One region of the Bradyrhizobium sp. Pa8 genome, then DNA from elsewhere that is predicted to be linked to it. Evidence: riboswitches for the same ligand, from Rfam matches in the RefSeq annotation. Region 1 holds a riboswitch; the other holds the start of a gene.
The links. Region 1 has a riboswitch for glycine ahead of gcvT (glycine cleavage system aminomethyltransferase GcvT). Riboswitches for the same ligand answer to the same signal wherever they lie in the genome.

Region 1 (4,814 bases):
TTCGGATGCACGAAGTCGAAACGCAGCCGGTCGGGCGCCACCATCGAGCCGCGCTGGGCGATGTGGTCGCCGAGCACCTGGCGGAGCGCCTCGTGGATGAGATGCGTCGCCGAATGATGCGCGCGGATCGAGGAGCGCCTGCCGTGATCGACCTCGAGCTGCAGCGCGGTACCGACCTTCAGCTCACCGCTCTCCACGGTGCCGACGTGAACGAAGAAATCGCCGAGCTTCTTCTGCGTGTCGGTGACGCGGAACTTGATGCCGCCCTCTCCCGTGAGCACACCGGTGTCGCCGACCTGGCCGCCGGACTCCGCATAGAACGGCGTCTGGTTGAGAAGAAGCGCGCCGGTGTCACCGGCCTTGAGGCTGGCGACTTCCTGGCCGTCCTTCACCAGCGCCGACACTACGCCTTCGGCGCTCTCGGTCTCGTAACCCAGAAATTCGGTGGCCCCGAGCTTTTCGCGCAGCGGGAACCAGATTGCTTCGGAAGCCGCTTCGCCAGAACCCTTCCAGGACTCGCGCGCCTTGGCCTTCTGGCGCTCCATCGCGTCGGTGAACGAGGCCTGGTCGACGCCGATGCCGCGCGACTTCAGCGCGTCCTGCGTAAGATCCAGCGGGAAGCCGTAGGTGTCGTACAGCGTGAAGGCGACGTCGCCGTCGAACATGTCGCCCTTCTTCAAGGACGCGCTCTTCTCGTCGAGAATGGCGAGGCCGCGCACCAGCGTCTTGCGGAAGCGGGTCTCTTCCAGCCGCAGCGTTTCCTCGATCAGATTCTCCGCGCGCATCAGGTCGGGATAGGCCTGGCCCATCTCGCGGACCAGCGCCCACACGAGGCGATGCATCAGCGGCTCCTTGGCTCCCAGCAGCTGCGCATGGCGCATCGCGCGGCGCATGATCCGGCGCAGCACATAGCCGCGGCCCTCGTTCGAGGGCAGCACGCCATCAGAGACGAGGAAAGCGGAGGACCGCAGATGGTCGGCGATGACGCGGAACGAGGCGACGGTCTGCTCGTTCGGCCCGCTGCCGAGCGCGGACGCGGTCGCATCGATCAGATGGCGGAACAGGTCGGTCTCGAACACGCTGTCGACGCCCTGCATGATGCAGGCCATGCGCTCCAGCCCCATGCCGGTGTCGATCGAGGGACGCGGCAGATCCACGCGCTCCTCCTTCGTCACCTGCTCGTATTGCATGAACACGAGATTCCAGAATTCGAGGAAGCGGTCGCCGTCCTCTTCCGGCGAGCCCGGAGGTCCGCCCCAGATGTGGTCGCCGCGGTCGATGAAGATCTCCGAGCACGGCCCGCACGGCCCCGTATCGCCCATCGCCCAGAAATTGTCCGAGGTCGGGATGCGAATGATGCGGTCGTCGGAGAAGCCCGCGATCTTCTTCCAGAGGCCGGCCGCCTCGTCGTCGGTGTGGTAGACGGTGACGAGCAGCTTGTCTTTCTTGAGCCCGAACTCCCGCGTGATCAGGGTCCAGGCCAGCTCGATCGCGCGCTCCTTGAAATAGTCGCCGAACGAGAAATTGCCGAGCATCTCGAAGAAGGTGAGATGGCGCGCGGTGTAGCCGACATTGTCGAGGTCGTTGTGCTTGCCGCCGGCGCGCACGCATTTCTGCGACGTGGTGGCGCGCTGATAGGGCCGCTTCTCGACGCCGGTGAAGACGTTCTTGAACTGCACCATGCCGGCATTGGTGAACATCAACGTGGGATCGTTGCGCGGCACCAATGGCGAGGACGACACGATTTCGTGGCCGTTCTCGGCAAAGAAGTTCAGAAAGGTCGACCTGATCTCGTTGACGCCGCTCATGTTCATCCAATCGGGTGTGCTTGGACCCGCGATACGCCATCCAAACCTGGCATTTGGGCTGATATCTGCGGGTCAAAGCGCTTTTAGACAAGGCCAGCTGCGCTGTCCAGAAACTGTGCAAGGAGATCAGTGAGTTGCCGCAGGCGCTCAATCCCGTTGCAATCCCGTTGAAAGCCGCAACGGCCGCGTTGACAGGCTTGGCCGGGCTGTGGTCTGTACCCATCTGTATCGTACGGCCACGTCGGGAGAGACCGGCTTTGGTGCCGGCGCCGAAGGAGCAACCGCCCCGGAAACTCTCAGGCAAAAGGACCGCGTGGCTTTGACGACATCTGGAAAGAGGCGCCGATGGGCTTAAGGCCCGGACTGCGTCCGCCGACGGGATAATACTCTCAGGCACAGCGACAGATGGGGCTTCGACTGGTTGCTACCGGGGAATTGTCCCCGGGGAACCACCGAGGGCCCCCGTAATGCTTGCGCGCGACGACCAAGATTCCCTCAAACATACGCCCCTTCACGGGCTTCATGTCTCCCTCGGCGGCAAGATGGTGCCGTTCGCGGGCTATGACATGCCTGTGCAGTACCCTGCGGGCGTCCTGAAAGAACACCTCCATACCCGCAGCCAGGCCGGCCTGTTCGACGTCTCCCACATGGGCCAGCTCGCGCTTCGGCCGAAGTCGGGCAAGGTCGAGGACGCCGCCCGCGCGCTGGAACGGCTGGTGCCGCAGGATATCGTGGCGATTGCCCCGGGACGGCAGCGCTACGCCCAGTTCACCAATCCGGACGGCGGGATTCTCGACGATCTGATGGTCGCCAATTTCGGCGATCACCTGTTCCTGGTCGTCAACGCCGCCTGCAAGGAAGCGGACGAGGCGCATCTGCGCGCGCATCTCTCGGACGACTGCATCATCGATTCGCTTCAAGACCGCGCCCTGATCGCGCTCCAGGGCCCGAAGGCGGAAGCCACACTGGCGAAATTATGTGCAGAGGCGCCCACCATGAAGTTCATGGATGCCGGCCCGCACAAGGTTGCCGGTCTCGACTGCTCCGTCTCGCGCTCCGGCTATACCGGCGAGGACGGGTTCGAGATTTCGGTCCCCGCGGCCGATGCCGAGCGTCTCGCCAAAACGCTGCTGGACAATCCCGACGTGATGCCGATCGGGCTCGGTGCGCGCGACAGCCTGCGGCTGGAGGCCGGGCTCTGTCTTTACGGGCACGACATCGACACGGCCACCACGCCGGTCGAGGCCGCGCTGGAATGGTCGGTGCAGAAGAGCCGCCGCAGCGGCGGCGCCCGCGCCGGCGGTTTTCCCGGCGCCGAAAAGATCCTGGCTCATTTCGACAACGGCGCGAGCCGCCGCCGCGTCGGCCTGCGCACGGAAGGCCGCGCGCCGGTGCGCGAGGGCGCGCTGCTGTTTGCGGATGACGCGGGCGGCGAGCCGATCGGAAAGGTCACCTCGGGCGGTTTCGGCCCGAGCCTGAACGCGCCGGTTGCGATGGGCTATGTGCCCACCGCATCGAGCGCGCTCGATACAAAACTCTTCGCCGAGGTGCGCGGCCAGCGGCTGCCGCTCACGGTCGCCGCCATGCCTTTCGTGAAAAACACCTACAAACGCTGAGGACTGAGAAAATGACCACGACGCTGTACACCTCCGACCACGAATGGCTGGCCATCGACGGCGACGTCGCCACCGTCGGCATCACCGACTACGCGCAGTCGCAGCTCGGCGACGTCGTGTTCGTCGAACTGCCCAAGGTCGGCCGTGCGCTGAAGAAGGCGGAAGCCGCCGCCGTCGTGGAATCGGTGAAGGCCGCCTCCGACGTCTACGCGCCTGTTACGGGCGAAGTGCTCGAGACCAACGACGCGCTCGCCGCCGAACCGGCGCTGGTGAACTCGGACGCGCAAGGCAAGGCGTGGTTCTTCAAGATCAGGATGGCCGACAAGAGCGAGCTCGGCGGCCTCATGGATGAAGCCGCCTACAAGGCCCACACGGCTTAAGGACAATGGAGCAAGCGATGACCGCGCACCGTAAATCCAGCGGCGAGACCGCCGCCACCTTCGTTCGCCGCCACATCGGCCCGTCGGCGCGCGACGTCACCGCAATGCTGGAGGCCGTCGGCGCCAAGAGCGTCGACGCGCTGATGGCGGAGACGCTGCCGGCCTCGATCCGGCAGGCCACCCCGCTCGATCTCGGCAAGCCCTTGAGCGAGACCGAGGCGATCGCGCACATGGCCGGGCTCGCGCGAGAGAACCAGGTCTTCACCTCGCTGATCGGCCAAGGCTATTCCGGCACGGTTTTGCCCGCGGTGATCCAGCGCAACATTCTGGAGAATCCCGCCTGGTACACGGCCTACACGCCCTACCAGCCCGAGATCAGCCAGGGCCGGCTGGAGGCGCTGCTCAACTTCCAGACCATGATCTGCGATCTCACCGGTCTCGACGTCGCCAACGCCTCGCTGCTGGATGAAGCGACCGCCGCGGCGGAAGCGATGGCGCTGGCGGAGCGGCACTCGCAGGTCGAAGCAAAGGCCTTCTTCGTCGACAAGGACGTGCATCCGCAGACGCTGGCTGTGATGCGCACCCGCGCCGAGCCACTGGGCTGGACCCTGATCGTCGGCGATCCCCTCGCCGATCTCGACAAATCCGACGTGCTCGGCGCGCTGCTGCAATATCCGGGCTCCTCGGGCGCGTTGCGCGATCTCAGGCCCGCGATCGCGACCTTGAAGGCCAAGGGCGCGCTCGCGATCGTTGCCGCCGATCTGCTCGCCCTGACGCTGCTCGCCTCGCCCGGCGAGCTAGGGGCCGACATCGCGATCGGCTCGGCGCAGCGTTTTGGCGTGCCGATGGGCTATGGCGGCCCCCACGCGGCCTATATGGCGGTGCGCGACGCGCTGAAGCGCTCGCTGCCCGGCCGCATCGTCGGCCTCTCCGTGGACTCCCGTGGCGCGCCTGCCTATCGCCTCGCGCTGCAGACCCGCGAGCAGCACATCCGTCGCGAGAAGGCGACC
Region 2 (4,814 bases), 160 kb from region 1:
GACGACATAGATCAGCGACGTCAGCAGGATCATCGCCTGGATGACCGGATAGTCGCGCGCCAGCACCGCGTCCACCGTGAGGCGGCCGATGCCGGGGATGTTGAACACACTCTCGGTGACGACGACGCCGGAGATCAGCAGCGCAAAGCCGGTGCCGATCACGGTGATCACGGGCACCGCGGCATTGCGCAGCGCATGGCGCATCATCACGGCGACCTCGTTGATGCCCTTGGCGCGGGCGGTGCGGACGTAGTCCTCACCGAGCACGTCGAGCATCGCCGCACGCGTCATGCGCGCGATCAGCGCGATGTAGATGAAGGAGAGCGCGCAGGTCGGCAGGATGATGCGTTCGAAGAACGGTCCAAAGCCGTTGAAGATGCTGCGGAAGCCCTGCACCGGCACCCAGCGCAGGTCGATCGCGAAGACCTCGATCAGGAGATAGCCGACCACGAACACCGGCACGGAGAAGCCGAGCACGGAGAGGCCCATCACGAAACGGTCGATCCAGGTGCCGTGCTTCCACGCCGCGATGACGCCCAGGGGCACGGCGACGATGACGGCAAGAATGATCGTCGAGAGCGCGATCGAGATCGACGGCTCGACGCGCTGGCTGATCATCTTCATGACCGGCAGGTTGGAGATCAGCGACGTCCCGAGATCGCCGTGCAGCAGCTTGTTCACCCAGGTGATGAATTGCACGATCAGCGGCTCGTTGAGGCCGAGCGAGTCGCGGATGCGTTCCAGCCGTTCCGGCGTCGCGTTATCGCCGGCGAGAATTGCGGCCGGATCGCCCGGCGTCAGCCGCAGCAGCAGGAAGACGAACAGCGCGACGACGCCCATCACGGGCACCGCGGCCAGAACGCGGCGAATGAGATAACCTAGCATGCACCTATCTCCGGCTGCGGAACTTGTGGGGCCGGGAGGCCCCCGTGGAATCGGTTCTGTCTATCATGCACGCCTGTCACTCGGGCTGGAAAGCCGGCCGGAGAAGCCGACGTTTCGGGGCAAATTGTGTGCCAAGGGCAGGGCGGTCGCAAGAGGGCGCCGAGCCTCCGATATCGGCCACTCAGGATGCATGGCGGAACTCGCGCTCAACCCTGAGTGACGGTGCGGTCGGCGGTGCGTTGAGCCCGCGCCAGCCGTCGATGGTCCCGGCAATCATCTGCGCGGTCGCGGCCGACAAGGTCCAGCCGAGATGGCCGTGGCCGGTGTTGAAGAACACGCCCGGCATCCGTCCTGCGCGCACCACCGGCATCATGTTCGGCATCATCGGCCGCAGCCCGGCCCAGGGCACGACCTTTGACGTTTCGACGCCGGGGAAGTTGCTGCGCACCCAGTCGACCAGCGGCTGCACGCGGTCGGCGCGGATGTCGCGGTTGAAGTCGTTGAATTCGGCGGTGCCGGCAACGCGGAAACGATCCGCGCCAAGCCGGCTGGTGACGATTTTTGCGGCTTCGTCGAGCAGGCTCACGGTGGGCGTCGCGTTGCGGCTCTCGGTGGTGTCGAGCTGCACGGTGATCGAGTAGCCCTTCACCGGATAGACGTTGACGCGCTCGTCGAGGAGGGTGGCGAAGTGCCGGCTGGCCACGCCCGCGCAGACCACGACGCCGTCCACCTTCAGCATGCCGCGCGCGGACGCGACTGCATCGGTTGCGGAAAGATCAGCCCAGCCGATGACAAAGCCGCCACCCGCCTGAGCAATGGAATCGATGTTGGCTTCATGGATAAAGGTCGCGCCGCGCCGCTTGCAGGCTTCCGCAAGTCCGCGCGTGAACTTGTGGATATCGCCGGTCGCATCCGACGGCGTGTAGAAGCCGCCATAATAGTCCTTGCGCAGCGTCGGCTCGATGGCGCGGATCTCCTCCGGCGTCACCGGGCGGCGATCGAGCCCGCCTTCCTTCAGCAGCGCATTGACCTGCAGGCCCGATTCAAAACCCTTCTTGTCGTGATAGATGTGCAGGATGCCGCGGCGTTCGAGATCGAAGTCGATGCCTTCGCGCTCCGCGATCTCGAACAGATGCTTGCGGGCCTCGATCGCGAGCCGCGTGGTCTGAACCGTGTTGGCGCGGTAGTTGCCGATATTGGCGACGAACTCGCTCATCCACGAATATTTGTGCCAGTTCGGCCGCGGGTTCATCAGCAGCGGCGCATCGCGCCGGAACATCCAGCGCAGGCCTTTCAGGATCGTGGCGGTGCTGTTCCACACTTCGGCGTTGCTGGCGGAGAGCTGTCCGCCATTTGCGAAGGAGGTCTCCATCGCGGCGTAGCGGTGCTTGTCGAGCACCGTTACCTTGTATCCGCGTTCGAGCAGGGCATAGGCGGTCGTTACGCCGGTGATGCCGGCGCCGATGATGGCGATATGGGTCATGGCAGGTTCGGGGCTCCCGTGAGTAAGGATAGGCTAACCGCCGGCCAAAGGCCGTTGGCGGCGCCCCATCTGTCACGGTTACCTGAGAGCTTGATCCGTTGCGGGCCTCGGCGAGGTCAGCTCCAGACTATCCCCTTCGGTGGACGTCGCGATCCCAAGATCGTGCCGCCTCTCTCCAGATCGTCCTGACGATACAGTCCTTTTGCCTGAGAGTTTCCGGGGCGGTTGCTCCGTCGGCGCCGCAACGAAAGCCGAAACCTTCGTTGCAATCTCTCCCGCATCGTCGCGTGGACTATCGAGCAGTACGATACGCCTCATTTTTGGACAAGGCTAAATTTCAAACCGCGACTGCCAACGCATTGTGCAGTGCGAAGTTGATTCAATTTACTCCAGCGTCGCCAGCAAACCCGCCATCAGGCGGCCGCGCTCGACCAGGCTGTCGACCTCGATGAATTCTTCCAGCGTGTGGCCGTTGCCGCCGCGCACGCCGAGGCCGTCGAGTGTCGGGATGCCCATCGCGCCGGTAAAGTTGCCGTCGGAGCCGCCGCCGGAGCTCGCATGCGGCAGCTCAGTGCCTAGCGATTTGGCGATGCCGCGCGCCTTCTCGTAAAGCGCCATGGTGCCGGCGTCAGGCTCCCATACGGGGCGCGTGACGCCGCGCGTCACCTTGAACGTAACATCATTGGTCGTGCCCGACAGCGCCAGCATCCGTTCGACGCCGCGGTCGAGATCGGCCTGGCGCTTGGCCATGGACAGCGCCTCGCCGGTGGCGGTCGTGGCAACGCAATTGACCCATTGTCCGCCGTGCACGACGCCGACCGAGAAGGTGCAATCCTCCGTCGTCATCGCGTCGATGGCGAGGATCTGCCGCGCCATCTCGCGGATCGCCGAGCGTCCAGCCGACAATGTCGCGCCGGCATGGCTCGGTCGGCCCGTCGCTTCCAGATTGAAACGCGCGATGGCGTAACGTCCGGTGGTGACACCGTTGTCGGCGCGGCCCGGTTCGGGCACCAGCACATATTTGTTGCGCGCGGCTTCCGCCTCGATGATGTCTCGCGTCGAGGGCGTGCCGACTTCCTCGTCGGGCGTAAACAGCACGGTGATCGGCAGCGGCGTGGTGAAGGAAGCGCGTGCCAGCTGCCGGATCGCTTCCAGCGAGAGATAGTTGCCGCCCTTCATGTCGTAGATGCCGGGGCCGTAGCACTTGTTGCCCTCATGCCGCCATTTCAGCTTCTCGATGGTGCCGACCGGGTGGACGGTATCCATGTGCCCGGCGATCAGGATGCCCGGCTCGCCCTGTTTCGGATGCGGGAAGCGCGCGCGGATCACGCCGCCGAAGCCCTGTCGGCCGCCGATGCGTTCGATCGTCGCACCCATGATTGCCATATCCCGCGCTGCGATATCGAGCATGCGGTTGACGGCACCCGCGTCCCAGGTCGGGCTCTCGCATTCCACCCAGGCGCGCAGGCCCTGGAGCATCGCCTCGGAATCGAAGGGAAGATTGGCTGGATTCATCTTAATGTCTCTCAGGCTTGAAAGATGGAACGCGCATTGCATTGGCGTGGATAGGACTGGCGGAAAGCGTTGTAGAGCCAAACCGATCTTTGTGGAGCCCGTGAGCGCGCCGCTTGGGGCTGCAGCGAAACCGGATTGACGCGCTCAGCACTGTCTGCAAGTCTCAAAAGACAAAGGCATCGCATGAGGTTAGTTCGCCTAAAGAACGAACCGAATGCTCAACCAATAACCTGCCTTTGAACAGTTTCACGTCAGGAGAAACGTTTATGTTGAGCTTGATGCGCCGGGGGCGTCGCGCGTTCGCCTCCACACTTGCGCTATCGGTCGTTGCGCTTTCGACGGCGATGGCCTCGCCGGTACTTGCCGCCGCCAGCAAAACCATCACTGCGGTGATGCATTCGGATCTGCGCATCATCGATCCGATTTTCACCACCGCCTACATCACGCGTGACCATGGCTACATGGTCTACGACACGCTGATCGCGACGGACTCGAACTTCAAGATCCAGCCGCAGATGGCGGACTGGAAGATCTCCGACGACAAGCTCACCTACACCTTCACGCTGCGCGACGGCCTGAAGTGGCACGACGGTACGCCGGTGACGGCGGAAGACTGCGCTGCTTCGCTGAAGCGATGGGCCGCGGTCGACGGCATGGGCCAGCAGATGATGCAGTTTACTGCGAGCATCGAGGCGACCGACCCCAAGACGATCACGCTGAAGCTGAAGGAGCCCTACGGCCTCGTGCTCGAATCCATCGGCAAGCCGTCCTCGCGCGTCGCCTTCATGATGCCGAAGCGTCTCGCCGAAACGCCGCCGGACAAGCAGATCCCCGAGCAGATCGGCTCGGGCCCGTTCAAGTTCGTGCAGGGCGAATTCCAGCCCGGCGTGAAGGCGGTCTACGTCAAGAACACCGACTACGTGCCGCGCAA

Region 2: it holds a riboswitch for glycine, as region 1 does, so the genes downstream of both, ACKWRH_RS28960 (D-amino acid dehydrogenase) here and gcvT (glycine cleavage system aminomethyltransferase GcvT) in region 1, are expected to answer to the same signal.

What each region holds. Positions count from the first base shown of each region.
Region 1 is NZ_CP176767.1:6,260,588-6,265,401, forward strand. It holds gene alaS (alanine--tRNA ligase) at 1-1,808, opposite strand, end outside; glycine riboswitch at 2,041-2,129, shown strand; gene gcvT (glycine cleavage system aminomethyltransferase GcvT) at 2,276-3,424, shown strand; gene gcvH (glycine cleavage system protein GcvH) at 3,436-3,804, shown strand; gene gcvP (aminomethyl-transferring glycine dehydrogenase) at 3,822-4,814, shown strand, end outside.
Region 2 is NZ_CP176767.1:6,101,954-6,106,767, reverse strand. It holds gene ACKWRH_RS28965 (ABC transporter permease) at 1-885, opposite strand, end outside; gene ACKWRH_RS28960 (D-amino acid dehydrogenase) at 1,067-2,368, opposite strand; glycine riboswitch at 2,436-2,549, opposite strand; glycine riboswitch at 2,553-2,656, opposite strand; gene ACKWRH_RS28955 (M20/M25/M40 family metallo-hydrolase) at 2,753-3,883, opposite strand; gene ACKWRH_RS28950 (ABC transporter substrate-binding protein) at 4,150-4,814, shown strand, end outside.